DNA from 2 places in the Lactobacillus sp. M0396 genome. Region 2 is predicted to be linked to the other one. Evidence: predicted binding sites of a transcription regulator. Region 2 holds the regulator's gene; the other holds the start of a gene.
The links. Region 2 encodes LexA, which represses DNA repair genes until DNA is damaged. Its sites were predicted from a motif close to CNAACANNTGTTNG; they were not measured.
Positions count from the first base shown of each region.

Region 1: a site for LexA is predicted at 10,982-10,995, ahead of recA (recombinase RecA). Genes of this name have one in related genera too.

Region 1 covers NZ_JACFQE010000004.1:142,263-158,491, reverse strand. The annotation lists gene H3T43_RS06475 (DEAD/DEAH box helicase) at 1-1,070, opposite strand, end outside; gene H3T43_RS06470 (YigZ family protein) at 1,112-1,774, shown strand; gene H3T43_RS06465 (glycosyltransferase family 4 protein) at 1,908-3,062, opposite strand; gene H3T43_RS06460 (FAD-dependent oxidoreductase) at 3,230-5,026, opposite strand; gene H3T43_RS06455 (FAD-dependent oxidoreductase) at 5,048-6,853, opposite strand; gene H3T43_RS09620 (helix-turn-helix transcriptional regulator) at 6,870-7,862, opposite strand; gene rny (ribonuclease Y) at 8,021-9,649, opposite strand; gene recA (recombinase RecA) at 9,784-10,896, opposite strand; gene H3T43_RS06435 (ABC transporter permease) at 11,043-11,708, opposite strand; gene H3T43_RS06430 (osmoprotectant ABC transporter substrate-binding protein) at 11,708-12,613, opposite strand; gene H3T43_RS06425 (ABC transporter permease) at 12,657-13,280, opposite strand; gene H3T43_RS06420 (ABC transporter ATP-binding protein) at 13,283-14,461, opposite strand; gene pgsA (CDP-diacylglycerol--glycerol-3-phosphate 3-phosphatidyltransferase) at 14,623-15,183, opposite strand; gene H3T43_RS06410 (RodZ family helix-turn-helix domain-containing protein) at 15,208-16,229, opposite strand, start outside.
Region 2 covers NZ_JACFQE010000001.1:291,763-307,991, reverse strand. The annotation lists gene rplS (50S ribosomal protein L19) at 71-418, shown strand; gene H3T43_RS01455 (nucleoside phosphorylase) at 520-1,284, shown strand; gene H3T43_RS01450 (hypothetical protein) at 1,510-1,809, opposite strand; gene H3T43_RS01445 (MerR family transcriptional regulator) at 1,870-2,262, shown strand; gene lexA (transcriptional repressor LexA) at 2,281-2,904, opposite strand; gene H3T43_RS01435 (DUF896 domain-containing protein) at 3,046-3,294, shown strand; gene H3T43_RS01430 (YneF family protein) at 3,364-3,579, shown strand; gene H3T43_RS01425 (ABC transporter ATP-binding protein) at 3,651-5,417, shown strand; gene H3T43_RS01420 (ABC transporter ATP-binding protein) at 5,407-7,197, shown strand; gene H3T43_RS01415 (FAD-binding oxidoreductase) at 7,322-8,722, shown strand; gene H3T43_RS01410 (cyclopropane-fatty-acyl-phospholipid synthase family protein) at 8,817-9,992, opposite strand; gene H3T43_RS01405 (1-acyl-sn-glycerol-3-phosphate acyltransferase) at 10,072-10,686, opposite strand; gene H3T43_RS01400 (GIY-YIG nuclease family protein) at 10,745-11,776, shown strand; gene rpsB (30S ribosomal protein S2) at 11,933-12,736, shown strand; gene tsf (translation elongation factor Ts) at 12,776-13,651, shown strand; gene H3T43_RS01385 (hypothetical protein) at 13,818-14,063, shown strand; gene H3T43_RS01380 (DUF3883 domain-containing protein) at 14,569-14,841, shown strand; gene H3T43_RS01375 (hypothetical protein) at 15,074-15,256, shown strand; gene H3T43_RS01370 (acyltransferase family protein) at 15,295-16,229, opposite strand, start outside.

The sequences.
Region 1 (16,229 bases), on a different contig from region 2:
GTTGTCACTAATAGCCGAGTTTTTCCTGCTCGAAACTTTCCAACTTTTTTAATTCTATCTGTATCGTTTGCATGAACCCCAGAAATCTCAATCTTACTAAGTTTTGGCTCTTTTTTTAAGGCATCAATATAAAGATTTATTTGATCAACACGAGGTACAAAAAGCAATAATGGGTGGCCTGCTTCTACAACTTTTATAATGTCTTTAATGAGATTAACATTAATTTTGTTTTGATGCAGAAATGGACGGAGAAATAATTTTTCTTTTGGTACAGGTAAAAGATTTCCATGGAACCTTCTTTTCAATTTTAGTTTCTGCAATTTACCTTTTTCTACGGATGCTAATAAATCTTTAGTAGGCGTTGCGGTTAAGTATACTCTCTGTCCCTTGTCATTAATTGCATTTTCTGCTGCAAAATGCAATTCTGAATTATGAACATAGGGAAAAGAGTCAGCTTCATCAATTACAAGTAAATCAAAAGCATGAAAAAACTTTAATAATTGGTGTGTCGTACAAATAGTTAATTGTTCTAGGCCTGGCTCTTGGTACTCACTGCCATGATATTTACCGATTTTAATTTCACTAAAGGCATTTTGAAAACGTGGATATAACTCGTTTACAACGTCGATTCTTGGAGTTGATAGACAACATCTTTTTCCCTCTGCTAAACAGTGTGCTATTAAAGGAAAAAGCATTTCTGTTTTACCTGCACCAGTTACCGCATGAACTAGTGAGTCCTGACCGTTGATATAATTTTCAATTAATTTACGTGAAATTTTAGCCTGTAGTGAGGTTAGTTCACCCTTCCACGTTAATCCACCATTTGCTTTTATCGAGAAATTTATTTTTTGTTTATTGCGAATTAAATAATCACCCTCTACAATTCTTCCCAGACCAATGCAAGTTCTGCAATATGTTTTGCCACTTGGCAGTTTAGCATAAGCCCTGGCATTGCAGCGCAAGCAGCGACCATTTTTAATTGCCTCGATTTTGGTTAAGCCAGCCTTTGTGCTAAAATCCATTTGACTACTAACCCATTGGCGGCCTGCTAGATTTGAAATACTTTCCATTTTGTCCTCCAATAATAAATACGCAAAAAAGGGCTGATTTTTTGAATGAAAAAGAAAATTATTTGACCATTAAAGACAATGGCAATCACGAATTAACGATTAAAAAAAGTCGTTTTATTACGACTTTAATACGGACCCCAACTATTGAAGAAGCTGAAAAGGCAATTGCCGCTGTGTCTAACAAATACCGTGATGCCACTCATAATACGTTTGCTTACACCATTGGTTTAAACGATGAGCACGTCAAAGCAAGTGACAATGGTGAACCATCTGGTACGGCCGGAGTTCCAGAACTAAAAGCCTTGCAGTTAATGAAACTCAAAAATGTCACTGCAATAGTTACGCGCTATTTTGGCGGAATAAAATTAGGGGCTGGAGGTTTGATACGTGCATATTCTAATAGTGTGACTAAGGCAGTAGAAGCCGTAGGCGTAGTTAAACGAGTTCAGCAACAGGGAGTTAAATTTCAAGTCGATTATAAAAAATTCGATGAAATCCAGCACTATCTTAATCAACAAAAAATCTTTATTGACAATATTGATTATGGCGTCAGCGTGACAATTTCAATTTACATTGATGAAGGCAAATTAGAGGAATTAGAGAATGACCTCACTAATATTTTGTCCGGCAAAATACAGTTTATTTTTCTGCCTAAAAGATATAATGAGGTTCCCGTTACTCAGCACAATTATCATGATCAATAAAAGCATAATTCAATAACTATACAAAAGAAGAAGACAATCCACATTTAAGGAATTTGTCTTCTTTTTTCTTGTTAATTTTAGCAGTAGTCAAATTGACTTTTAAACTAAAATCTCTTGTCAGTATCTGCCAAGTTTAATCTTTCTTTTTCTTTTTTAATTGCTCAGGCTTGTCTTGCCCAAGATGCCAAACTTCCACCGTAGGATCTTTCTTACTCCGAGAATTAATCAGCTTTTGGGTCAAATTCATCAGCGGTTTATATTTTTCTCCTAAAAGACCAATGGATTCCACAAAAAACTCTAGGGCAACTGCCAGACCTGCAATTAAAACCCACATCCCCCACATTGGTGACAACAAAAACAAGAGAGAAATGAATGAAAAAATAAGTGATAAAGCATAAATCGTTAAAACCGTTTGTCTGTGGGTCAAACCCATTTTCATTAGTTGATGATGCAAATGGTGCTTATCGGCTTGCGAAACGGGACGGTTATTTAATTTGCGCCGAATCATGGCATAAATCGTATCTGTAATTGGAACCCCTAATATAGTGACTGGCACTAACAGAGAAATAAAAGTCACATTTTTTAAACCTTTAAGTGAAAATACCGCAATCATAAAGCCAATGTATAACGCTCCTGTATCACCCAAAAATATTTTTGCGGGATGAAAGTTATAAGGTAAAAATCCTAATAGGCAGGCAGCAAGCATAAAACAGCCAATAGGTATGTATAGTTGACCGGTATGCAGGAAGAAATAACCAACGATCCCCATGGTAATAAGTGAAATCATCGAAACCCCATCGGCCAGGCCATCAAGACCATCAATTAAATCAACTGCATTAGTTAAGGCCAATATCCAAAAAATAGTAATTGGTAAACTCCACCAGCCTAAGTGTATTTGTTTATTAAGAAAGGGCAAATTTAAGACGTTCATCCTGATGCCGGCAAGAAAATAAATTACCAGAGCGCCAATAAATATACCCAACATTTTTTGCCTTGGCTTTAGCTCCATAATATCGTCAATTATACCAGTCAAGACAATCACACTGGATCCTAAAAGTATGCTAAAAGCCTCATGTGTCGGGAATTGCTCACGCAATAAAACAAAAGCGCCAATATTGAAGGTCACAAAAATACCCAATCCGCCTAAAGTTGGCATTGGTTTTTTATTTACCCTTCTTTTATTTGGAATGTCGACTGCACCTAATACAAAAGCCAATCTCCTAATAAAAGGCGTGATCGAAGCTTGTATAATCACTAAAAAAAATAATTCAACAATAATTTTAAACATAGTCGGCTACTTTCATTTATAGTTGTCTTAATTATACAAGCTGGAACAAAAATGCACAAATTAGGTTAATTGAACACTAGTTTTTTTAACAAAAAATTGTTATTTAAAATCAAAAAAGAACTAGGTTCAAATGAATCCAGTTCTAATTAATTCACAAAATATAAAAACTACATGTGAGAGGCAGCTGAACTTGCATCAGCCTCTTCTTTGACATTGGTTACAGCACTTTCTCCAGCTATTCTTCCAAAAACAACAGCATTAGTAATGCCCATCCCACATCCGGGATAAGTCATTCCGCGCCAACCACCTGTAGTACTACCTGCAGCATAAAGATTGTTTATCTTTTTATCAAAATTGTCCAGAACTTCAGCTTTGGTGTTAATAGCTAATCCACCTGCCATGTCTGGTGTTGAAGGAGCCAGTTTAGCAGCATAAAATGGTGCTTTGAAAGCTGTTAAATCTTTTTGACGACCAAATTCTGTATCTTCACCTTTAATAACGTCATTATTCCACTTTTTAATTGTTTTCTCTAATACCTCTTGGTTTAGGTTAATCTGCTGAGCTAATTCTTTTATCGTATCAGCTTTCTTGAAGTAACCATCTTCTACCTCACGTTTTAAATGTGGTGACGGAGCTGGTGCTGAAAAAGCAGCTGGCATTTCATTTGCCATGCCTTCATCAAAAATTAACCAAACGTAGCCTTGATCAAGACTTGCGATTTTCTTAGAGGCATATTCAAAATACATATCTTCCCTAAAGTGCCTTTTAGCATCTGTGCCTACCCAAATGTAAGGCTTTGTCCAGGCAGTACACAGAGGACCGATACATACATTATCGCCGGATTGAGTACCAATTGAGTTGGCTATTGGCATCCACATATCTTTTAACTTAGCGCCAATTTCAGCGCCCATAGTGATACCATCACCCATTTGTCTGATTGAGCCATATGATTCTCCAACAGCAAAATCAGGCGCAAAACTCTTAAGCATTTCTTTGTTACGAGAAAAGCCTGCTGTAGCAATAATAACACTTTGGGCTTTGTAGTTACCCTTATTAGTATGTACACCAACTACATTATTATTCTCGTCAGTTATTAAGCTCTCAGCTGTGATATTAAAAATAAATTTTGTGCCAACTTCTTTTGCCTTATTGTAAAGCGGCTTTGACAGACCATAGCCACTTTTTTCGACAGTTAAATGTGATCTGGCTGCCGGAATAGCATAGTCTTTCATTGCTTCTTCATTGCCAATTTCTTGGACTTCTTGAAAATTGACACCAACTTCACCAGCCAGCCATTCATAATCTTCTGCGCCATGTTCAACGATTGTTTCTCTCATACCCGCGTCTTCATAGCCTTGACCAACTGCTTTTAAATAATTATTCCAGTTTTCCTTGGTATCTTTTATTCCCTGAGATTTTTGCAAACTAGTGCCCCCACCAGCGTTGTAATAACCACCAGACAGAGTCATATCGGACAACATATAACTTGAAGTATATTCCAAGCAAATTACTGAGGCACCTTTTTGCCTTGCAGCAATAGAAGCTGAAAGACCAGCAGCTCCCGCTCCGATTACCAAAATATCTGTTTGATCTTCAAATTCTAAATCATCTGGATTTATGTTGCGATAGTCTTTGCCATTATCCTTTTTCTCAGTATTTCTCAAATCAACTTTTTTATCAAGACCACTAGGATCGCCAGCCTTTGAAACTGCATCTCTGACTGCTTTTTGGACAGCTTGAAAACTAATAGTTGCTCCAGTAACTGCATCAATGTTATATGACTGATGCTCAACAATTAGCTTTGGTGCCTTTTTTAAAGCAGCAGTGCTTATACCAGAAGTTTCATCCTGTTGATCAATTGTTACATTCGTAATTTTATTGTCTTTAACGGTTACCGAAACCTTAACTTCACCGCGGTTACCAGAACCTTGTCCCTGATAAACGCCATCTTTTAAATTTGCCATTTCTTATCCTTTCGTTAGAAACTAAGCTTGATTTAACGCAGATTCAACAGCCTCTTTAAATGCACGACTTGATGCAGAAGCTCCAGATACAGCATCTACATTAACTGTTTTGTTAGTCAGCATTTCTTGTTTCATTTTCTTAATAGCTTTTTCACCGTAGTCAGGTGATTCGCTTTCTTTTAAAACTTCAATATTGGTTGGACGCTTATCACTGTCAACTGTTACTCGCACTACTATTTCATTGCCCATGCCGCTTGTTGATTTGCCAATATATTGATTTTCAGCAGTGGAATAATCTTCTTGTTTAGCTTCTGATTCAGGAAATGCAGCATCAGTATTATTTTCACTAGCACTGGCACCTGAGACTACTAGATCATCTTTAGTCTTGGCGGCATTTTCTCCAGCTAGTTTACCGAATATTAAGCAGTCAGCTATGTCTCCGCCGCCATTATATTGATTTGCACCGATATGACCCAGTTCACCAGCAGCATATAAGTGTGGCAAAACTTTTTGATCTGTATCTATGACTTCAGCATTTTCATTTCGACGTGGTCCACCTTGAGTGTTTAACATCGTATGTTGCTGAGCTAAAGAATAGAACGGACCTGCAAGTGAAATTTTAACCATTGATTCTGGCTTACGTCCACACTGATAATCGACTCCCTGATCAACAAAGAAATTATATGTGTTCAAAGTATTTTCTAAAACTGCCCGATCAACTTTTATTTCTTTAGCTAAATCTGAGATAGTTTCTGACTTAACTACTTTAGTTAAAGCTTCTTTTTGAAATTCATCATTATCAGCTGAGAATAGTTCATCGTATTTTTTCTGATCAAAAATCATATGAGGATGTACTTGGGCTAAAGGAATTCTCCAAAGGCCATGATTATAGCGATGACCATGACGGGTTGGATCGTCTTCTGCTACATAACGCGTACCATCATCACCAACTGTGATCAAGGAACCGGCAAATAATGCTTTCCATGCCATAATGTTATGAGCTCTTTGGCCTTTAGGAGCGGCTAAATTAACAGTTCCACCTGGTTCATAATTATTCATATGCCATAAATCCGCACCAACTTCTATAGCCATTTTGATGCCATCGCCATTGTTATAAAGCGTACCGTATGGTAATAAATTAGTTTCACCTAAATAATCCTGTACCATTTGTTCGTTATTTTCAAATCCGCCAAGCGCTAAAACTACACCATTTTTTGCTTGAACATTGAACAGCTTGTCTTTATTTTCAATCTGTACACCTATAATTGTCTTATCCGTATCCTGGATTAAGTGCTTTGCTGGTGTTGAATAAAGCACATCAATTTTGTCGCTGCGATCCAGTACATTCTGCCGCAATTTTTTCCAAAGAGCAGCATCAAATATCTGATCATGCACTAACAAGTCATCATTGGTGTCTGCACCTTCAAATTCAGGATATTCAGCACTCATATAAGCCAACATAGCAACATTTTTGTTACCTGGATTATTTTTCACACTAAAAGCTTTTCCACCCAAATATTTTTCAAAATAATCTGATAAATTGACCATACCTTTTACAAAGGTTTCAAGCACCTTCTCGTCCAAATCAAGTGGAGCGGTCATTTTTTGATAATACTTTTTGAGCTTATCATAATCGTAACCTGCTTCAACTATCTGACCACAGTATCTGGTATTGCCACCTTCATGTCCTTCTGGAGCACTGTCAACCAGGAGGACTTTTGCTCCTTTGTCTGCAGCGAAACGCGCCGCTGTGGCTCCTGCTCCACCAAATCCAATTACAACAACATCATAAGTCGCATTCCAGGTTTCGTTGTCTTTTAAAAACATTTTGTTTTCTCCTAAATTAAATTGCATTTATGCTATTAGACTGTAAAATCTTTTGCAGTCTGTATTCTCTAACCGTTAATCCGGACCATTTCTTAAAAGCTTTATAAAATGAGGCAACACTGTTAAAACCGACTAAGAAACTTACCTCAGCAGTATTTAAAGTTTTATCTTGCAGCAGGTTTTGTGCCAAAATTTTTTGCACAAGACTAAGTTGCTTTTTAAATGTAGTATCCTCATTTTGCAACCACCTTTGTAATGTCCGTGAAGAAATACCTAATTCACTTGCTACATCATTTAGTTGAAAATTGCCCCCAGCAATCAACTTAAAAAGAGTGTTTTGTACAACAGCCGAAATTGGAGGGTTGATATTTAATTTTTTGATGTATTTTTTTAAACCAGGTTCAATAAAGTTCCACATTACGTCGTTCTTGGTCATAAATGGCTGCTCTAAATCATGTTTTTTAAACACCAAATAATTGTCTAAACTATTTTGAGCTTCAACACCTAAATAACTATTAATTTGCGATCCATATTTGTATTTGCTACCAATAGATACAGGAACAATATTTTTATTTGTTCCAGCTCTAATCAGACTAACTAAAGAAATTTGATCAACTAGTAGACTAAAACGTGAGAATTTACGATATTGATCCAGGTATCTGATGTGAATTCTTAAATTTTCACCTTCTTTAAATCTTCCCATTTCGATTGGCCCTATAAGCTGCTGATAGGTTGCCAACCGAGAAATTGCCTGTATTCCATTTTTACTTGATAATGCAGCAAAATATGGAGGAACAAACTGGTAAAAATTTCGAACATCACTGCAAGCCAGTAACTGCTTATCAGTGGCTTCTTTATCAAGTACTTGAAATACGTGTGAGTTTTTTATCCATTTAGCATTAAGGTATTTATCCATCATGCTGGAATCAAGCAACCCAGAAATTGAATCAAATGGATAACCTAACTCTTGTAAAAAGTCTTTTAATTCAGTTGTTATCTTTTGGTTCACGGTATATTCCTCCATTCAATTCGTATTGTATACCCTTTCATTTTATCAAAATATGTTCAATTGCGATAATTTATGTCAAAACCTGCCACATCATAGTTGAATTATAATAAAACGAACAAATAAAAAAGGTTGAATTTTTAAAAATTCAACCTTCTACTTTACTTCGCAATTGATACAGCTCGTTTTTCACGAATAACTGTTATTTTAATATTACCCGGGTAATCAAGTTCCTTTTCAATTTGGTTACGAATGTCTCGTGCCAATACGGTAATACGATCATCTGAAATTTTATCAGGCTCAACCATTACGCGAACTTCACGTCCAGCTTGAATAGCATATGCCTGTTTAACTCCATCATACCTGCTAGCTATTTCTTCCAGGTCAGTAAGTCTTCTAATATAATTTTCCAAACTTTCGCTTCTGGCACCGGGTCTTGCAGAAGAAATTGTATCCGCTGCAACTACCAATTCAGCAATAAACGATAACTTCGGCACATCTCCATGATGTGCTGCAATTGCATTAACAACCACATCCGGCTCATGATACTTCCTAGTCAATTCCACGCCTATTTCAACGTGTGAACCTTCAATATCATGGTCGACTGCTTTTCCAATATCGTGTAATAATCCCGCGCGAACCGCTAATTTTTCATTTAATCCAAGCTCCGCAGCCATTGTCCCAGCTAATTTTGCAACTTCAATTGAGTGACCTAAAACATTTTGACCGTAGGATGTACGGTATTTAAGTCTACCCAATATTTTAACCAGCTCAGGATTCATTTTATGAATTCCCAGCTCCATTAGAGCGCTTTCTCCAGCTTCGTAAATATCATCATTTACCTCTTTACGAGCCTTGTCAACTGTCTCTTCAATTCTAGCCGGATGAATTCTTCCGTCCTTAATTAAACGCTCCATTGCCCTTTTAGCAATTTCACGTCGAATTGCATCAAAACCACTTAGCGTGACAACTTTAGGTGTGTCATCAATAATTAGATCCACCCCGGTAAGTGCCTCAAAAGATCTGATATTACGCCCTTCACGACCGATAATACGACCTTTCATTTCCTCATTAGGCAAATCAACGACTGACACTGTAGTTTCGGCTACTGTATCAGCAGAACTGCTCTGAATAGCATCAATAATTATTTTACGTGCATAGTGATCCGCCTTGGCTTTTACTTCTGCATTACTATTACTAATCATTTCTGCTCGTTCTTTAACTAATTGGTCTGCCAATTGATTTAAGACGAGCTTTTTCGCCTGCTCCTTGTCTAAATGAGCAACTTCGTAAAGTTTTTGTGTAGTCTGTTCGACCAATTCATCAGCCTTTTGCAATTTAGCAGTTAATTCAGTTTGCTTTTGTTCCAGCTGTTCATCTTTTTTAGCTAAATCTTCCTCTCTTTCTTTTAGCAAAGAGTTTTTATGATCGAGAGTATCCTCTCGTTGTGTTAAGCGATTTTGATCGCGTGCTATTGTATCACGTTTGTCGTTTAATTCATCTTCAACTTTTTGTCGATAATCTTGAATTTGTTCTTGAGCTTCAAGAATTTTTTCCTTTTTAGTGTTTTGCGCACTTTGTTTTATAGCGTCAGCTGCCTGCTTCTGTGCATTGACTTCAGCCTTAGCAGCGTCGACTCGTGCTTTTGCTTCGGTTAAAATATGATCGGCATCGTTTTGAGCATTTTGGGCTTTCTTCTCCCAAATTTTTTTACGTATAGCGTATCCTACAACTGTGCCTACTATAATTGAAATAATAGCAATCGCGACGGGAATCAAAAATTTATTCATCATGATTTCTATCGCCTTTTTATTTTTTTAGATTATTCACACAATATTAATGATAAAGAACCACGGGGATTATGTCAAACGTCATGAAAAAAACCTCAACCAGTTTTCACAGGTCGAGGTCTATTTCTTCATAGTTAGCTACTTTTGCTGTCAGCTTCTTTTTTATCAGAAGCTTCCTTTTCTTTACTTGCAACTTTCTTAGCTTTTTTTTCTTTTATTTTTTCTGGATCTTCTCTTTCAGCTACGGATTCTTCATCAATACCAAATGCCTGACGAACTTGCTTCTGAACATCATCATAAACATCAGGATGATCTTCAAGATACTTTTTCGCATTTTCACGACCTTGTCCAATTCGTTCATCATGATATGAATACCAAGAACCAGCTTTAGCAATAATGTCCTTGTCAGCGGCCATATCCAAAAGTTCGCCGCTTTGCGAGATACCTTTACCATACATCATATCAACTTCGGCAACTTTGAATGGTGGTGCAACTTTATTTTTAACAACTTTAATTTTTACACGGTTACCAGTAATTTCACCGCCAGTTTGCTTGATTTTTTCCGCTCTTCTGATTTCTAGGCGTATAGTAGCATAAAACTTGAGTGCACGACCACCTGGTGTAGTTTCAGGATTACCAAACATGATCCCAACTTTTTCACGTATTTGATTAATAAAAATTGCTATAGTTTTAGTCTTATTAATATTACCTGAAAGTTTACGCAATGCTTGACTCATTAAACGTGCTTGCAGTCCAACGTGACTGTCACCCATCTCGCCGTCAATTTCAGCTTGAGGTACAAGTGCTGCAACTGAATCAACTACTAAAATATCAATTGCACCACTCGTAATCAATGTGTCCGCAATCTGCAATCCCTCTTCACCAGTGTTGGGCTGGGATAAAATTAGTGAATCAACATCAACACCTAGTGCTTCTGCATAAGCAGGATCCATCGCATTTTCAGCATCAATATAAGCAGCGGTGCCGCCTCTTTTTTGCACTTCAGCGACCGCATGTAAAGCTACTGTCGTCTTACCAGAAGACTCTGGTCCGTAAATTTCTACAATTCTACCACGGGGATAGCCGCCAACTCCTAAGGCCGCATCAAGAGCAAGCGAACCTGAAGGAACAGTTGAAATTTTGGTGTCAGCTTTATCGCCCATACGCATGACGGCGCCTTTACCAAAATTCTTTTCAATTTTCTTAAGCGCATTTTCCAATGCAGCTTGTTTTTCATCTTTGGCCAAGACTCTTGTCCTCCTATAAATAGTTTCATCATTTTAATACGTAATAATTATACTTTGCTTTAGTGTATATTTGCAAGAAAAAAGGCGAACAAATGTTTATTAATTTTGTTCACAATAATAGTTACGCAAAAACCAGCAAAACTTTTTTAGTTTGCCTTTTTTAATCCTTTTGGTTCTAAAATTTTTTGCAAGAAGTTCAAAATGACATCTGCTAAAATTGCCATTAAAGCTGTAGGAAGAGCACCAGCCAGTATAATTGCACTGCCGTTGGTAGCATTAGTTCCACGGATAATAATATCACCTAACCCGCCAGCACCAACAAATGAGCCAATTGATGTAATACCAATAGCTATTACTAAAGCGTTTTTTAAACCTGCTATAATAACTGACATCGATAAAGGCAGACGAACCATGTAAAGCAGCTGAAACTTTGTCATACCCATACCTTTACCAGAATCAATAACATTTTTATTAACATTACTCATACCAGTATATGTATTTTTTATAATAGGTAAAAGTGAATAAAGTGTAACAGTTACAATAACAGTCATAACACCTAAACCCAGACCAATCATTACAATGGACAACAGAGCCAAAGATGGAATAGTTTGAATAAAGTTGGCAATTTCAACAACAAAGTCACCTAAATGACCATTGTGGGAGATAAAAATTCCTACTGGAATTCCTATAATTGCAGCAAATAATACCCCATATATTGAAATGAGAAAAGTACGATTAAATTGTTCCAATACGTAACTGCCATTATGGGCATAATAATAAATAAACTGCTGCCACAATGATAAATGAGACATTATTTCTCCCCCCTAAAGTAATTATGCTTTACTAAAAATTGATGTGCAACAATAGCCGGCTCAAGCAATTTATCATCAACTTGGAAATTCATTTTACGAATATCATGAACACTCACATTGCCAACTAACCGTTTCAGTATCGGCTTTAATTCAGGATGCTCGCGCAACAAATAATTATTGATTAACATCCCACAATTATATGGTGGAAAGAAATGCTTATCATCTTTGAGAAGATGTAAATTATAGCTGTCAATTCGACCATCTGTTGAATAGCCCAAAATGACATCCATTTTTCCACTATTCAAAGCAGAATATACTAAACCTATGTTCATAGGATGGGCTTTAGAAAAAGTCATTCCATATGCTGTTTGAAAAGCCGGATAACCTACTCCTGGGGCATTAACCCACTCCGATGCTACACCAAAAGAAAATTTGTCTTTAACTTTCTTTAAATCTGAAATTTTATAAAGATGATATTTCTTTTGATCTTTTTCTCTAACCATAAAGGCATAATTATTAGCAAAACCATAGGTATGCAAATAAGTTTGGTCCCATCTCTTTTTTACTTCTCTGCGAACCGTATCGTTTGCCTTCTTGGAATCTTTAATCGCAGGTAAGAGCAAATTGGCTGTTAATTCACCACCATCATACGCAGCTGCTTGAATATCGGCATCATGACGATACAATGCCTGGTGCTGCATAGGTGCAGACCCTAAATTATTAACAATAGAAGTCTTGTATGATGTTTCATGCTCAATTAATTGGGCAACAATATTAGCCATAATTTGCGACTCAGTCGTTGTTAGTGCCGTAATTCTAATATTTTTTTCACTACCCTCACTATCAGAAAGTCCCGGTAGACCACAAGCACTAGTAGTAAGCATTATGAGCAGGGTGGCTATCATTAATAATATTTTTTGCAAATACTTTTTCACGATAAACACCTCCTTATATTCCCTTTGGAGTCAGCTTACGTTCCAGCTTACCCAATAGGTAATCCGTAAGAAGTGCCAAAATGATTACTGGAATCGTTCCTCCAAAAATCAAATCCGTTTGGTAGAGGCTAAGTCCGTTAAAAATAAAATCTCCTAAGCCGCCAGCTCCGATATACGATGCAAGAGTTGCCCAGGCAATTACATAAATAGCAGAAAGTCTGATTCCTGCCATAATTACAGGCATGGCTAAAGGAATATCAACTTTTAAAATAAGCTGCATATTAGTCATGCCTAACCCGCGTGCAGAATCAATTGTATCTTGATTAACATCAGTTAATCCAACATATGTGTTACGTAAAATGGGCATTAAACTATAAAGAAAAAGAGCGATAATTGCTGGTACTTTACCAACACCAAAAAATGGTATCATAATTGCCAGCAAAGCCAAAGCCGGTATAGTTTGTAACATACTGGCTATTGCTATTACCACTTTAGCAATTCGCTTAAATTTCATTAATATAACGCTCAGTGGAACTGCAACTAGTATTCCCAGTCCTAAAGAAATAGCAGAAATATATATTTGTTGCCAAGTTTTTACTAATAACTCGGAACCGTGTTGTGCAAAAAAGGCTGACATTATTATTTCGCCTCTTTTTCTGAAGAACTTTGCAGGTGACTTTTATCGCCCCATATTTTTTCATAAACAACATTTACTAAACTAGCCCGAGTGACTATACCTACTAATTTTTTGTCAGAATCTGTTACTGGTATGTAACTCTTATTACGACTCATAATCCGACTAAAATTATCACGTAGATATTCCTCAGGACCGACAGTGCCTAGCTTAGTAATCAATATATCACTGACACTACTTACTTTAGGGTAATTCCTTTGCAAATCATCAATTGAAATGTAACCTTTGAGGTGGTCTCCATTATCAACGACTAAAAGCGTATCAACGCGATGCTCCTTCATCATAGTTAAAGCATCAGTGAGTGAAGCACCTAAATCAATTTTTGTTGGATTGGTCAACATCACATTTTTAACTTTTACAGTTTCATATTTTGCTTCTGACAAGCGCTCCTCACCAATCAAGCTCTTAACGTAGTCATTTGCAGGATGATGTAGAATCTGGTCAGGTGTTCCTACTTGGATCAACTGTCCATCATGCAAAACAACTACTTTAGTTGCAAGCTTTAATGCCTCATCCATGTCATGAGTGACAAAAACAATTGTTTTGCCTAAGCGTACTTGTAAGTTTTGAACCAAGTTCTGCAAGCTTTCACGCGTTATTGGATCGAGTGCGCCAAATGGTTCATCCATTAATATCAAGTTTTGATCTGCCGCAAGCGCACGTACGACACCTATTCTTTGCTGCTGACCACCAGATAGCTCTGTTGGGTATCTGTCTAAATATGACTCAGGTAATTCAGCCATTTTAATAAGCTTTTGTGCTTCTCCAGCCAGCTTTTCTTTAGGCCACTTTAATAATTTTGGTACTAAAATGATATTTTCTCTGATGGTCATATGAGGCATTAAACCATTATTCTGAATAACGTAACCGATATGACGCCTTAAATTGACAGGATTGAAACTTTTAACATTCTTGCCGTTAACAAGTACTTCACCTTTAGTTACACTGTTCATGCGATTTATCATACGCATTATAGTTGTCTTTCCTGAACCGGAGGTGCCAATCAGGCAGCAAAAATCACCTTTTTCTATTTTAAAACTAATATGTTTAACAGCTGCATTTTTCATCTTAGGATATATTTTTGAAACGTCCCGAAATTCAACTGTTGGTACTTTTTCTACCATAAAATTTCCTCCTTTTTCCAATATTCCCTTAATTTAATCCTAACAAGTAAATGTAACTTAATCAACAGTCTGTCTTTTCAACAGCAGTTTATATTAAAAATAATGCACAAAAAAACACTACTAAATGCAGTGCTTTTTTTCTATATTAACTTTTCATTAATTTACATTGATCCTTCGAAAACATCCCATGAACTGCGGAAATAATCCCAACCAGAATAAATTGTAAAGATTAATGCAATGTATAGCAAAATTGTTCCTATGTGATGGAAGTCTCCGATTAACAGGAAAATAATTGAAAGCATTTGAAAAGTTGTTTTAATCTTGCCAGGCATGGCTGCAGCCATAACTTGACCCTTGTTTTCTGCCAATATTAAGCGCAAACCTGTTACTGCTAATTCACGACAAACTATAATAGCGATAACCCAGTCAGGAGCCAGATTTAACGAAATTAACATGATAAAAGCAGTCATGGTAAGCATTTTATCTGCCAGCGGATCCGCAAATTTACCAAAATTGGTAACAAGGTTGCGTGATCTTGCTATGTGCCCATCAAACCAATCCGTTGCAGATGCCACTGCAAAAACAATAGCTGCAATGACTAGTTTCCAATAAACAGTTGTTCCTGCAACCTTAACACTAGCATCGCCACCAAAAATGACAATTAACATAAAAACTGGTATCAATAATATTCTAAAAACCGTTAACTTATTAGGCAAATTCATTCTTAACTTTTCCTCCCAAAATAATTATCTTTCATTACTATCATTCCCACCTGAAGAAGTGCCACCTGAATGACCAGATTCACTACTGTGTTCATTATTATTTGACTGATTGCTATCATGGCCTGACTGATTATTATTCTGGTTACTCTGGTTATTATTTTGATTACTTTCTTGGCTATTGGATGAACTAGAATTATTGTTGCCACTAGTACCATTATTAGTGCTATGACTGCCAGTTTGATTATGGCTCTGGTTTTGATGATTTGAATTACTATGTCCTGAATTATTGGTCGTGGTTCCAGAATTGTTCTGATTATTTTGAGTTTGATTACTTTGATTGCTGTTGCGTTTACCAATATAAAAGGTCAAAGAAAGATTCGAATTCTGAGCAGTATATGGAACTTTTTTACCACCAATTGTAACTGAAGTCCCGACAGCATTACTGAAAGTAACAACAACAGTTTGAGCAGTTTCAGGAATCCTCAATGTGTGCTTTTGACCAGCAGATAAAGTCTGACCACTTTGGTTAACGCCGTTCATAGCAATAGAAACTGTAGTAGCCTGATCACCGGCTCGCACAACCAAATTACGATTATTTTTTAGACCGGTAATTTGGAACTGATTTGTAGCTAATTCTTTAATTTTTACGCTCTTCTTTTTAGGTTTCTTGATCTTTTGACGACGTTTATCATTATCTGAAGAAACTGATACATCACCCGCTGTACTATTATTTTCATTGCGGTTAGAAGAGAAATGAGCATAAACAACATAGCATACCAAAATAACAACGATTATTCCCAGGCCAACAATAATTCGTGGAAGGTAATCTTGCCATATCTTTTTCTTATTATTAGTTGTTTTGCTGACTTCTTCACTTTTATTGTCAATCGAATCTTCAACAAATTCTTCAGGTTCAGCCTTAGGTATATCCTCATGATATTCACTTAGCAGCTTTTTACCATCTAAACCGACTATTTGAGCATACTGTCTGATAAATGCTCTTACATAAAAATCACCCGGAAGCTTATCAAAATCATTTTGCTCAA
Region 2 (16,229 bases):
GCACTAATAGTTAGGGGTGTTCCGCTGACGTGAATGACGTGAATGAATGCCGGAGAAGGAGAAAATAAAAATGGATCCATTAATTCAAGAATTAACTAAAGAACAATTACGTGACGATATTCCTGACTTCCGTGCAGGAGACACAGTTCGTGTCCACGTGCGTGTTGTCGAAGGTTCACATGAACGTATTCAGATGTTTGAAGGCGTTGTTATTAAGCGTAAGGGCACTGGAATTGGTGCCAGCTATACTGTACGTAAGATGGCATCTGGTGTTGGTGTTGAACGTACTTTTCCAGTAAACGATCCACGTGTTGCCAAGGTTGAAGTATTACGTCACGGGCGTGTACGTCGTGCTAAACTTTACTACTTACGTGATCGTCACGGCAAGTCTGCTAGAATTGCAGAAAAGCGTCGTTAAATTAACGCTTAAGTAAAGGAGAATCATTCCGTAAAGGGATGATTCTCTTTTTTGTTTATGTTAAAATCTTCAGCAAAATATTTTTTATGGAGGGTAGAATTATGAATGAACCATTTTTATTAAATTTTGATACTAGTCCAAAAGCAGTTCTAGAACCAGAGCACGAAAAAGAAATTAATCACTTTCATTTTCAACCTAAATTGCTGTTTGCATTTTTAACTACAGCTGCAATCAACAAATTTTTAGTTGGTCGTCCTCATAAACAAGTGGGATTTTTTGAATGTTTTGAAGGAAAAACTCCCATTTATGAAGTTGATTTAGATGGAGCAAAGTTTACCCTTTGTCAGGCTAAAATGGGGGCCGCGGCCGCTGTGCAACTGTTAGATTGGTTAATAGGCTACGGTGTTAAACAGATTTTAGCAGTTGGCTCAGCAGGTTGTTTGGTTGATTTACCGGAAAATTATTTTCTCGTGCCTATAAAAGCCATAAGAGACGAAGGTACGTCATTTCATTATTTAAATCCAGAGACATTTGTCATGTTAGAATCCGCATTTTTAGACAAAACAAAGAAGCTAATGAACGAAAATGGATTTACGGTTAAAGAAGTAACTACGTGGACTACTGATGGTTTTTTTAGGGAAACTGCCAAGAAAGTAAAACAGGCTAAAGCATTGGGCGCCTCATGTGTTGAAATGGAATGTGCGGCACTCGCTGCTTGTGCACAATTTAGAGGAGTCGACTTTGCACAAATATTATTTACAGCAGATTCTCTTAAAGATGTAGAAAAGCATGAAGAAAGAGGCTGGGGCAGGGATGCTCATGAAGCAGCAATTAATTTAGCTGCCAATATCATTAGTAAAATTTAACCAAGTTTGTGAAAAAATACTTCCGTGGAACCAAAGTGAAACAGCGTTATTATTCACAAGCAAATAACATAAAAGCTTTAGAAATAGCATTTTTAAGTATAAAATCAATGTAAAGATTGTGAATTGATTTAAAGCATTAGTTGTGGAAAGTCAATTTCTTGCCATAATGACAGTATTTTGAGACGTTACGTTTGACTACTAACAGGAATTTTGCTAGGTAAATATCTAAAAATACTTAAAGTTCAAGCAAATCAAAATAATAGTCAAAATTAGTCTGATAAACCAGTGAGACCAAGTGATTTGTCCGTAAAGAAAAATTCCGTTTGCTAGAGCGGTAAGCAAAACTGCTACTAGAAATATAGTAGTTAAAAGTGGTTTTTTTAGAAAACTTCCGGCAATAATGCCTAATGCGGACAAGACGTTGATCATGATTAGCCAAATTGGCAAACTAGTAAAAGATGAAAAGCTGGCGCTAGTCATAAGAACACCATATATAATAGTTAAAGAGATTGTTAGATATGACATTTTTATACCTCCTGCTAAAATTTAATCATCTGGGGTCGACCCTACGTCAAGGAGATAATTATGTATTTGAAAGAATTTATTCAAAAGGAAAATACTACACGTGATACAGTTAGACATTATATCTACTTAAGCTTATTAAATCCTGGTCGTAAGGGAAGAAACTATTGGTTTACTGAAGACGAAACTGATATTTTTGAAGCAATTAAAGAGTTCCAAGACTTAGGTTTTTCGCTTCAAGAAATAAAGGACATAAAAAAACTACACGATGAATCGTGTAGTACTGAAAAGCAGCGTAAACAGAACTTAAAGTTAATTAAGGATAAAATCGCTGTTATAAATGCAAAAATAAACAAATTAAAAATGCAGGAAAAAGTCCTGGAAGAAGTAAAAGAAACTATGGAGAAAAAAGCATTATTGAAACTCGTAAAAAATAATTTTTATTTATCCCAATAATGCTATAAAGTTCTTTTGTTAAATAATAGTGTTACGGTACAGTCCAACTACTTTACCTAAAATGTGGACGCTTGACAATATGATCGGTGCCATCGTATCATTTTCAGGCTGTAAACGATAGTGACCTTTTTCCTTGTAAAATCGTTTTACAGTTGCTTCATTTTCATCTGTCATTGCTACTACAATTTCACCGTTAATAGCTGAAGATTGTTTGCGGACAATTACATTATCTCCGTTTAAAATACCAGCATTAATCATACTTTCTCCATGTACTCTCAACATAAAGAGATCGCCAGCATCGTTTGCTAAATCAGGAGGCAAAGGGAAATAGTCTTCTATGTCTTCAACAGCTAAAATAGGTTGACCAGCAGTCACATCACCAACAACTGGAATTTCTTTTGGTTGGACGCCAATTGCTTTTTTCCCTTCATCGGTTATTTCTAATGCTCTTGGTTTTGTAGCATCCTTTATTATTAAGCCCTTGTTTTCAAGCCTTGATAAATGGCCGTGTACAGTAGAAGTGGAAGATAAATCTACAGCATGACATATTTCACGCACAGTTGGAGGAAAGCCCCTGTCTTCAACCGTTTCATATATATAGCGTAAAATTTGTAACTGCTTATTGTTTTGTTTTGTAGTCATAGTTATCTCCAGTATTATAAACGTCTTTAATACTTTTAATTCTAGCAGATAATTTGGTATAGTACAAACAAGCGTTCTGAAAATTTTAAACTTTTTTTATTACAAATAATAATGTAGACTTTTTTAAGAGAGGTGCTAAAAATGAATGAAGATCTTGAGAAAAAACTAATAAATCGAATAAATGAACTTTATCATAAAAAGGAATCTGTTGGACTAACAGAAGGCGAGGAAATAGAACGAAAGAAATTACATCAGGAATTTATTAAGAACTTCAGAGCAGGCTTTAAACAAGATGTAGAGAATTTAGTGATAATTGATAAAAATGGCAAAGAAATTACTTCTGAAAAAGCGAAAAAAGCTCAAAGAAAAAAAGGTTTAAGAAAAGATTAACTTTGATCTTTAATTTTACTGTATTTTTAGGTAAGATATACCTATTGGACAAATTGAGGTGATTATTTTATGAACTTAGGATTAGCGATTTTTCTGATTGTTATAGCATTAATATTAGGACTTGTAGGAGGCTTTTATGGTGCAAGAGCATATATGAAAAAATATTTTAAGGATAATCCGCCAATCAGTGAAGATATGATTGTTGCCATGATGTCTCAAATGGGCCAAAAGCCTTCAGCTAAGAAGGTAAACCAAGTGATGAACATGATGAAGCACCAAAAATAAAAACTTACTAGATTGAAATAGTGTGGCGGAGAATAAACTCTCCGCTTTTTTACTGAATTTTTAGGTGAATAATGGGTATATTTTTTAAATTAGGTTGGTTTTTTAAAAAAGAAAAAAAGCGTTACCTAATTGGTATTACGTTTTTGGCACTTACTTCAGTTGTGAACTTGGTGCCACCGAGAATCTTAGGTCTAATGGCTGATCAATTAGATGAAGGACATATTAGTTGGCAAGAATATGGTCTTCTAATTTTGGCAATTGTTTTAGCAGCCCTGTTGCTGTATGGCTTTCGCTATTTTTGGCGTAGTCAGATTTGGGGTGGTGCAGCAGAACTGGAACTACAGTTAAGATCGAAACTATTCCGTCATTTCATGGCTATGGATCGCACTTTTTATCAACGTCACAGAACAGGTGATTTGATGGCTCACGCTACAAATGATGTTTCGGCCGTTCAGGAAGTTGCCGGTGAAGGCGTTTTAACACTCGTTGACTCACTAATAATGAGTGTATCTACCATGGTGGCCATGATTGCTTTTGTTGATTGGCGTTTAACACTTGTGGCTCTTTTGCCGTTACCATTTTTGGCTTGGGGAGCATGGAAATTAGGAGACAGGCTACATGATGCATTTGATAAGTCCCAAGCAGCTTTTTCCAGGTTAAACAATAAAACTCAGGAATCAGTTTCAGGTATCAAGGTTTTGAAAACATTTGGTCAGGGTAAAGAAGATACTGCTGCTTTTGACCAAATGATAGATGACACTATTAAAATCAATAAAAAAGTTTTTAAATGGGACTCTATGTTTGATCCTTTAGGCACATTGCTTATTGGTTTGACATATACAATAACTATTATTTACGGTGGGATGCTTGTTTTTAACAAAGCACTCACTATTGGCCAGTTAGTTTCGTTTATTGCATACATTGGTAATATGGTCTGGCCTATGTTTGCCATCGGATATCTTTTTAATATTTTAGAGCGTGGAAGCGCAAGTTACGATCGTATTGAAAAGCTGCTGGAAGAAAAGTCTGAAATTACGGATAAATATGCTGATCAAAAATTATCTGCCAAAGATATAGCGGGCGATCTTATTTATCATGTTAAATATTTTGCATATCCAGATGAACCGAAAGTTCAAGTGCTGAATAATATCGACTTTACGTTAAAAACAGGTCAAACTCTGGGTCTTGTGGGTAAAGTAGGAGCTGGTAAAACTACTATAATACAGCTTTTACTTAGGGAATTTGATAAGTATGATGGTCACATTACGTTAAATGGACATGATATCAGAGAGATTCCCCTTAATGTTTTATTACGCCAAATATCATATGTACCTCAAGACAATTACCTATTTTCAACCAGTATCCAAAAGAATATCGCTTTTTCAAAAGCAGACAGTAATGAAAGTGCTATTGTTTCTGCAGCAAAGAAAAGTGATCTGCACAATGATATTTTACAGATGCCAGGTGGTTACAATACTTTGGTGGGTGAAAATGGCGTTTCACTTTCCGGAGGACAAAAACAACGTATGTCTATTGCCAGAGCGCTACTTAAACAAAGCCAAATCTTAGTTTTAGATGATGCATTGTCAGCAGTAGATGCCAGGACTGAAATGGCTATTTTACGCTCTCTAAGAAAGGAACGTAAGGGAAAAACAACATTAATTGCTACGCATAGACTTACATCGGTAATGAATGCTGATTTAATTTTAGTCCTAAAAAATGGTCGGATTGTTGAACGAGGAACTCATGACCAGCTGCTGAAATTAAATGGTTGGTATGCTGATATGTGGCAAAGACAAGAATTAGAAGACAAGGTAGGTGACTCCAATGGACGATGAAAATTCATTCCAATCAGTCTGGTCTCAAGAAATTCCTGTAAAAGAGCAACTTAGCATTTTTAAGCGCTTGCTGCGTTTTGTGATGCATTTTAAAAATGAAATGATCATTGCAGGTATTGGTGCTTTTTTAGTAAGTGTAATTAACGTTTTACTGCCATATGGTTTACAGTATTTTTTAGATAATTTTTTGAGTAAAGCTGATGTTACAACACAAATAATTTTATTCGCTGGTTTTCTTTACGCATTTGGTTCCATTGTCAAAGGAATTTTGCAGTTTACCTACGAGTACTTTTTTGCTTTAGGATCAGAAAAATCGCTTGAAGGCTTGCGTTCTGAACTTTATAAAAAGTTGCATACATTAGGAATGCGATACTTTGATCAAACTCCAGCTGGTTCAATAGTCTCAAGAGTAACAAATGATACTATGACTTTGAGCAATTTTTTGACTGTATTATCAAGCGTAGTAATTTCATTTTTCTCAATTATTTCGGCTATGGTAGCGATGTTTTCTACCAATGTGGTGGCTGGATTTATAGTTCTTGCTTTTTTACCTTTACTTTTAGTGATTATTTGGCAATATTCTAAAAGAAGTTCGAAACTTTACCGTAGTTATCGCGAAAGATTAAGTCGCATAAATACTAACTTAAATGAATCAATTGAAGGAGTTTCTTTAATCCAGCAATTTAAGCAGGAAAAGCGTATGACTAATCATTTTGAAAGTGAAAACTCTGCCTTAATGAAAACACGTTTCGATATGATTAATCTTAATTCCTTTTTGTTGTCACCTTTAACTAGTTTGCTATATTCACTTGCATTAGCATTAACTTTAATGTACTTTGGATTTCCGTTAAGGGAAACCTTTGTTCCAGCTGGTGTTGTTTATGCATTTTCACAATATATTTCACAGTTTTTTAATCCAATTGCCAATATGATGGATCAAATGACTTTTTTCCAAGATGGTATTGTAGCAGGCAAAAGAATTTTTCGGATTTTAGATAATACTGATTACGAACCACAACAAAAAGCTGAGGCAGGATTAACAATTAATCAAGGAAAGATTGAGTTTAAGCACGTAAGTTTCTCATATGATGGTAAAAACGAAATTTTACATGATATTTCCTTCACAGTTAATCCAGGAGAAACTTTAGGCATAGTTGGACATACAGGTTCGGGTAAAAGTTCAATTATTAACGTAATGATGCGTTTTTATGAATTTTATAAAGGTGAAGTGTTAATTGACGGGGTTGACATCAAAAAATATCCTAAAGAAGAATTGCGCAAAAAACTTGGATTGGTATTGCAAGAGCCCTTTATGTTTTACGGGGATATTAATTCCAATATTCGCCTTTATAACAAGGACATAACTGACAAGCAAATAAAAAAGGCTGCTGAAACTGTTCAGGCAGATGGCTTTATTGAGAATCTCCCTGGAAAGTACCATGCTAAAGTAGGTGAAGGTGGAAGTGAATTTAGTCAAGGCCAAAGGCAGCTAATATCTTTTGCTCGTACTTTGGTGACGGATCCTAGGATATTAGTTCTGGATGAGGCCACTGCAAATGTCGATACTGAAACTGAAACGCTGATTCAACAAGGATTGAAGAGATTGCGTAAGGGTCGCACAACTTTGGCTATTGCGCACAGGCTTTCAACTATTGTTGATGCAGATCAAATTATTGTATTGAATGATGGCAGAATTGTGGAAAGAGGCAATCACGAGAAACTTCTTTCACAAAAAGGTTATTATTATAATTTATATACCTTACAGAATAGCCAAAAGTGAAAAAAAGCACAAAGCTAAAAACTTTGTGCTTTTTTATATTTAGTATTGACAGCGTTTACATTAAAGAGTAAATTTATCATGTTAGCAGTAGCTAAATTATGATTTTAGTAAGAAGGGAATTATAATGGAATATCAAAAAATTAATCAAACTGACTTGGATAACCTAAGCAAGTTCATTTCAGATCCAGAAAGGTTTATTACTAAACCAACTAAGCACTGGGATCATGACCAATTTGGTACAGTCAAAGCTATGCCAGATTTGGTAATTCAACCAACAAGCAATGAAGAGGTAATGAATGTTGTTAAATACGCTAGTGATCATTCAATACCTTTGGTTCCAAGGGGAAATTCAACTGGTTTAATGGGAGCTAACCTTGCTGTTGATGGCGGAATTTCACTTGACATGATCAAAATGAACAAGGTTTTGGAATATGATCCAGAAAGTTTGACTATGACTGTTCAAGCAGGATTAAGATTGAAAGACTTGGACGAATATTTAGCTGATAAGCCTTTCATGTATATGCCTGCTCCAGCCATGCACTGGGCAACTATTGGTGGCAATGTTTCCACAAATGCGGGTGGACTCAAAGCCATCAAATATGGAGTTACCAGAGAGCACATTCGTGAGATCAAAGTAGTTTTGACTAACGGAAAATTGTATAAATTTGGCTCCAAAGCAGTTAAATCGTCTTCAGGCTATTCACTAAAAGATTTAATTATTGGATCAGAAGGAACTTTGGGTGTTGTAACAGAAGTTACAATTCGTTTATACCCAAGACCACACAAATCTATCAATGCAATTATTCCATTTCCAACTCTAAATGACGCTATTAGATCTGTTCCAGCTATTCTTAAATCTGGAGTTGTGCCAACAACCGTTGAATTTATGGGACGCAAGGTTGTTAAACTCTGGGAAACATATGCTAAGGACGAATTTCCGATTAAGCATGGTGATGGTTTTATTATCATTGGAATTGACGCCTTCACAGAAGATGAATGGAAAGCAGAACTTGACGAAACTTTAGAAGTTGTTAAACCGTTTAAAGCAGAAAAGGCAATTGTATTAAGTGCTGATTCTGATGAAGCTAAGAAGATTTGGAAATGTCGTGAAGAGTTATTGCTTGCTATTCAAAACTCCACACCAAAGATGGATGAAATTGATGTCTGTGTTCCAATCAACCACATTCCAGTAGTTTTAGACCGAATCGAAGAGCTAGAGAAGGAATTGAATATTAGAATTCCAAACTTTGGTCATGCTGGAGACGGCAACCTGCATATTTACCTTTGCTCAGATGATATGACTGATGAAGAATATGCAAAAACAAGCGATAAAGTAATTTCAGAGTTATACAAGACTGCTAAATCACTTGATGGAAATATGTCTGGTGAACATGGTATTGGCTACGCTAGAGCAAATTATTATGAAGACTTTTATGGTAAAGAATATACTGACTTACTACGCAAGGTTAAAAAGTTATTCGATCCTAATTACATTGTTAATCCAGGAAAAATTTTTGAACCTTAATTCATATCTTAATTCATAGTGTATATGTGCGTTTAATAAAAAAAGCTGACAAAGTTTATTTGTCAGCTTTTTTGTGTAGATTAAATTATTAATATTACTTATTTAACATATACTTTCTAGTCATTGGTAAGTTTTTACCTGAAGGTCCTTTAGTAATCAGATATTGGACAACATCGATATTGCCAGATTCAAAAGAAGCAGCGCAAGCCTGCAGGTATAAATCCCACATTCGAGTAAAACGCTCACCCATATTCTTTTGAATTTGATCCCGTTTAGCATTAAAATTTTTATCCCAAATTTCCAATGTTCTTTGATAATGTCTTCTAAGCATTTCCAAATCCGTAATTTGCATGTTGTTTTCGACAATATGACTGATATTTTCACTTAACCCTGGTACATAACCACCTGGAAAAATGTACTTGTTAATCCAAGCGTTTTTGGCACCACCTTGTTGACGCGTAATGCCATGAATGAGAGCTACGCCATCTTTCTTTAAATATTTTGAAACATCGGCAAAGTATTGACCTAAATTTTCTTTACCAACGTGTTCAAACATTCCTACAGAGGTAATGTAATCCCATTGTTCATTTCCCAACTCGCGGTAGTCTTCTAACTTAACTTCTGCAATATCCTGCAAGTTTTGATCGTATATTTTCTTTTGAACAAGTTTATATTGCTCTTCACTTAATGTTACGCCAGTTACCTTAAGGCCATATTCTTTAGCCGCTAGCAGCATGAGAGTGCCCCAACCGCATCCAATGTCAAGCAGTGTCTTTCCTTTTTCGGGATGTAATTTATTTAAAATATGGTGGATTTTTGCCAATTGTGCTGTCTCAAGATCGTCATTTTCGTTTTCAAAATACGCACATGAATATGTTAAAGTAGGGTCAAGCCATAATTTATAAAAGTCATTACCGATATCATAATGACTTTGAACATCTTTTTCACTTTGTGCTTCAGTGTGTTTTTCTTTTGGTAAAAATTTGCGAAATTTACTGGACCGCATGAAACTTCCGGCACTTTCATAAGCTCCGCAAATTAGTTTTTGCAAACTGCCCTTGATTTCGATTCTTTTATCCATATATGCTTCGCCTAAAGCAAGAGAAGCATTTTTTGAAATAGTACTAGTCGGAATTTTCTCGTTAAAAATTATCTCTATATTTGGAGTACCGTTTCCGTAAACTTCACTTTTGCCATCCCAGTATGTTACTTTGACAGGGAAAGGAAAGGACTTGCTTAACATAGCTCTATAAAAACTTTTTTCTAACAATTTTGAAATCCTCCATCTAACTTTTTTACATTTTTATTTTAACACTTGTTCATTGAGCTAATGTTTAAAGAGTAATTTTTTATTTAGGTTGATAATGAAAATTGGGGTTTTGTTCGTAGTCAACTTTATCCCAGGCTTTTTTAAGCTTATTGTCTAACATAGCTTCGTTTTCGTGAGTGAGTTTTATTTTACGGTCAATCATAAACGGCTCCCCGAAACAAACTTCTAAGGGTTGGCGTTTTAATAAACCAGTGAAAGTTAGTGGACCCTGATAGACTACTGGTACTATAGGCTTGTTTGATAATTTAGCAATGGCAATTGTGCCGCCTTTCATTTCAGATGAGTGCCTTGTACCTGAGGGAAAAATAATTAAAGAATAATTACCTTTTCTCAATCCATTAATAGGAGTTTTTAAAGCTGAAGGTCCAGGATGTTTACGGTCTACTGGAAAAGCATGTGCATGTTTTAAAATGAACCGTAATATCGGTTTTTTAAACAATTCTATTTTAGCCATAAACATGAATTCTTTTGGACTTGCCGCTAAGGCGAATAAAATTGGTTCCCACCATGTTCTATGTGGTGCTGCTAGTATATAGTTCCCTTCGGGAATTCTTTCCTTATGATTAACGTGTAAATGTCCATTTAATAGCCAAACTATAAAGCGAGCTACCGGACGAATAAAATGATAAAACATAATTTCCTCCAATTGATGTAAAATATTATAACAAAGCTGCGAGAGAGGACAAATTTTTATGGACAAATTATTGAAAAATGAGCGCATTGATTATATGTACAGTGATGATTTAAAAATAATCCAAAATAAATCATCTTTCAGCTTTTCATTAGATACTCTGCTTTTAGCAGCAACTGCAAAAGATTCAATTAAAGATAATTCCAAAGTGGCTGATTTATGTGCTGGCAATTGTGCAGCAACAATGTATATGGCTTATTTTAACCGTGCTAAATATGATGCGGTTGAAATACAAGAAGAAGTGGCTTCACAAGCTGAACGTTCTATATCGCTAAACAATATGGAAAATCGTATCCAGGTTTTTCAAAAAAATGTTAAAGATGCTCCAGTTTTTTTGAGAAAAGATTCGTATGATGTAATTGTCGTGAATCCACCTTACTTTAAAGTTGCACAAAATCATAAAGTAAATCCTGATCCAGCAAAGGCTATTGCCAGACATGAAATCTTAATTAATTTAGAAGAAATAATTTCTGTAGCCAGTGCCTTGCTTAAAATGAAAGGCAAATTATTTATGGTCCATCGACCAGAGCGTTTAAATGAGATTGCATATTTTTGTCTTAAACATGATTTGAGTATTAAGCTTGTACAGCCATATGTTTCTCATCGAGGAGAAAACTGCAATTTAATAATTATTGAAGCAGTTAAGCATACCGGTAGCGATGGTCTGGTATTAAGGGATGCCATTGAGGTACATGATAAAAACGGTAATTATCTTCCTCCGATTCAGCGTATAATCAGAGAAACGGAATCGGATAGAGAAAAAAGGCAAAAGAGTAGAAGATATTATTTTTATGTACTCTTATGCAAAGATAATAGCTTCTACGGTGGCTTTACTGATGATTTATCCAAACGACTAAAAGCACATAATAGTGGCAAAGGTGCCAAGTATACAAAGTCTCGCAGACCAGTCAAACTGCTTTACCACGAAGAGTTTAAAGATAAGAAGCTGGCGCTTAAAAGGGAATATTGGTTTAAGCACCATAATAGATTATGGAAGGAAAGATTTTTAAGAGAACATAAAGTTAACTTTTAACCTTGCATCTTAAACAATAATCTAGTATTATTTTAGCGTATGCCTTTATGCATATGTATAAAAAACATCAAGAGCAATCAGTATTTCGGTGCCATACAAATGGTGAAATACTGAAATGACCGCTTGAGACGATTAAAACCATAGGAGGAAGTTAATATGTCAGTAGTTTCTATGAAACAATTGCTTGAAGCCGGTGTCCACTTTGGTCACCAAACTAGAAGATGGGATCCAAAGATGGCTCCTTATATCTTTACGCAAAGAAATGGTATTTATATCATTGACTTGCAAAAAACTATCAAAATGTTAGATGATGCTTATTCATTCGTGAGAGCTGTTGCTCAAAATGGTGGCGTTATTCTTTTTGTTGGTACTAAGAAACAAGCTCAAGATTCAATTGCTGAAGAAGCTACTCGTGCTGGTCAATACTACGTTAACCAACGTTGGTTAGGTGGTACATTGACTAACTGGAAGACTATCCAGAGCCGAGTACAAAGATTAAAAGATTTAAAGAAAATGTCAGAAGATGGCACATTTGATGTATTGCCAAAGAAGGAAGCTTCTCTTTTGACTAAAGAAAAGGATAAATTGGAAAGATTCTTAGGTGGTATTGAAGATATGCCTAGAATTCCAGATGTTTTATTCGTAGTCGATCCTAAAAAGGAAAAGATTGCTGTTCATGAAGCTAATATTTTAGGAATTCCTGTAGTAGCTATGGTCGACACTAACACTGATCCGGATCCAGTTGACGTAGTTATTCCTGCAAACGACGATGCTATTCGTGCTATTCGTTTGATTTCAGGCGCAATGGCTGATGCTGTTATTGAAGGTAAGCAAGGTCAAGATGATGACAATGCTGAAGCAGAGATGGCTAAGGGTGCAGAAGAAAAACAAGCAGATACTGAAGCTGATGCAGAAAAAACAGTAGAAGCTGAAGAAACTTCTGACTCAGATGAAGACTAGTTTTAATTATTAATAAGTTTTTATTTGGAAGGAAAAATAATGGCAAACATTACTGCTAAACAAGTAAAAGAATTACGTGACCGTACTGGCGCCGGCATGATGGATTCCAAGAAGGCTTTGGTTAAAGCTGATGGTGATATTGAAAAGGCAATTGACATTTTAAGAGAAAATGGTGTTGCTAAAGCTGCTAAGAAGAGTGGCCGTATTGCTGCTGAAGGTTTGGCCGAATATGCTTTTGAAGGAAATAATGCTGTTGTAGTAGAGATTAACTCTGAAACAGATTTTGTTTCATCCAATGATAAATTTATCAAATTAGTTGATGATGTGACCAAGGCTATTTTAGCGGCTAAACCTGCTAACGTTGAAGAAGCATTAAAATCACCAATGGGTGATTCCACAATTGGCGAGGAAATTACCAATCTTACTGCTGTCATTGGTGAGAAAATCACTTTAAGACGATTTGATCTAATTACTAAGAATGATGATGAAGTCTTTGGTGCTTACAAGCACAATGGTGGTGCAATTGTTGCAGTTGTTACCTTAAAAGGCAACAGTGAGGAAGCAGCTAAGAACATTGCAATGCACGTTGCCGCAATTAATCCAGAATACTTGAACAAGGATTCAGTACCAAAGGCTGATTTTGATCGTCAGAAAGAAGTTTTCACTAAGGAAACTGAAAATGAAGGCAAGCCTGCTAAAATCATTCCTAAGATTGTTGAGGGCAGAGTAAACAAGTATCTCAGTGAAATTTGTTTAGTGGACCAACCTTATGTTAAAGATGGCGATATGACAGTAGCTGAATATGCTAAATCAGAAGGCTGCGAAGTTGTTGGCTACAAACGTTATGAAGTTGGCGAAGGTATCGAAAAGAAGCAAGAAGACTTTGCTGCTGAAGTAAAAGAACAAATGAAATAGATATACATATTTTTATTGATTCAATTAAAAGCTCTTATCTGTATAGATGAGGGCTTTTTTTTTCTAAAATCTTGCGAAATCATTGACAAAAAGTGATAACCTTAAAGTATAAAGCTTTCTGTATTTGAGAAAGAAAATAATTTTAACAGGAAATGAGGTTTCAATAATGAGGAAACTGGCAGAGTTTGACTACATGCTGGATTCATTTAATAGGGATTCCAGAAATCTTAATCGGTTAAGACACGATTTCGTTAATAAATATACGCAAAGTTATATTAAAAATGATATGAATTTAGACGATTTTGTTGTTGGTAAAGGAAATAAAAATAGCTTTTGCTATCAACTTGAATTTAATTTAGCTCAATTGGGCAGTATCAGAGGTTCAAATTCAAAAAATTGGTATTTATTATAACCAACAAAAACAGGATTACGTTGTTACGAAAGCATGGCAAAGAAATGATGAAAATAGTCTTTTACTGAATTGAAAGCAGCAATTGTCAAAATCATTGACTTAGGTAAAAAAGATAAAATGAGTAAAAAAATTGATGCTATTCCACTTTCAAATATATTAAAGCATAAAATATTATCTGTTTATTATCTCAATAAATACTTAAATATTTTTGCAAAAGAACCACTGACATACTTTTTATTACAGTTTTATCAAAAAAATTAAAAAATATGTCAATTTATGAATTGCAAAAAAAGTTAATTGATTTGAAAAGGAAGAATAAAGCGCTAAAAGGCTGGTCTAATATTGAATATGGTAATTATCTTTATTATCTTTTTTCCAAAGCTAAGAAATTAAATACTTGATAATACTAATAAGCTAAAACAACAGATTATGACATTGAAACTCTACAAATCCCTGAAAATAAAGAATATTCATATAAAGAGAAAAAATGTCAAGCTATGTATGATTGGAGAAGAAAAGTGTTTTTAATAGTGAGGTTAAAAGGCTGAAAGATTTCAATGATCTAAATATAGAATGGGAATCTAAAGTTGATGATTCATTGGGATATGATATTTTATCTTATGAGCTAGATGGTATTCCAAGATATATAGAAGTAAAAACAACAAAAGAAAATAGGAGCGATAGATTTAGTTTTCATATCTCTCGCAATGAACTTGAAAAATCAAAGGTATTAAAAAATTATTGGATTTACCAAATATTCTTTTCGATAGGACAATAGCAAGTAATTTTTCTCATTGAAGATCCTTTTAATGCAAAAGACATTAATATAACAGCCCTTAATTACCTGGTTAATGTCAGGTAAAAAGAAAAGAATGATTCAAGACAAGTTTTTTAGTGTTAAGTTAGAGTAAAAGTGATTAATTAGAATTAAGTTTTTCAAATTTTCTTTATCTTATTAAAACTATCATTTACCATGTAATTAAAATTATTTTAAGGACGGTGAAAAACTTATGGGATTTTGGGTAATGCTAATTTCATTAGCAGTCGGGGCATTTTTAATATATTTGTGTTTTGCCAAAAACACGTCTCAATCAGTTAAGGTCACGCTTTTTTTAACTGGTTTAATCTTAATTGCCGGGGCAATTTTTCTATCTACTCCGCAAGGCGCAGCATTTGTAATGGAAATTACTTAATTAGATAAAAGCATTTTAAAAAATATTTATGGCACTAATCAGTGCCTTTTTATTTTGTTTTGTAAATAGTTTTTAGTATTAGCCCAGAAAACATGTAAAAAATATGCGGATACAAAAGATAATAGCCACGTTAATAACCAGGTCGCCCAAAAGCTGCAAAAAGGATGGAGAATGGCATAATGTTTGATATTTAAGCCATACCAAATAATTTGGTCCCAAAAGACATTTGATAAGTAAGCTCGGTAGGCGTAAGCGGCTAAAAAGTGAAAAACCTGTAGACTAATTTTTGAATTTTTTCTGACTTGATACAAGCAAAAAGACGAAATTAAGGCAATGACTGCTAAGCAATAAAAAGTCATTGACGGTTTATAATATGGTGCATTAGCAAAAAGTACCGGGTGACCAAAATTTTGTAATTCAAAGTTAGTCCAAAAAAAGCATCCGCCAAAGGCAATCAATACTAGCCACCAAAATTTTTGCAAAAGCGCATTAACATAATCTCGCAGTTGCCAAGCGAGTACACCATATACCGCATAAATAAAAAATGATATAAAAAGACGATCAAGAAGGTACCAACTTCTTTCTTGCTGGCCATGAAAAACAAAATAATCATAGAATCTAAGCCAAACAAAATAGAAGATAAAAGTTATGATTGCTACCGTGATGCCCCGTTTGACATCTTTACCAATAAAGCGGCTAAGGGTCCAGAAAAAAGGCATTAAAATGATAAATTGCAACATCATGGTGTTGTACCATAAATGAGGTGCAGCGTTGCCGCTAACAAAGTGCCAACAAAATGACAAGAAGTTGGTAAACTTATTTACTTGTTGTAACCACGGCATTCCTAGTAAGTAAATTAAAGTCCACCATATAGTTGGAATAAAAAGATTTGAACAATTTGAGCGCAGGTATTTTTGATAAGAAAAACTGCCAGTTAGATCACAAGTGCGGATAGTGGAATAAAGTATGCCAA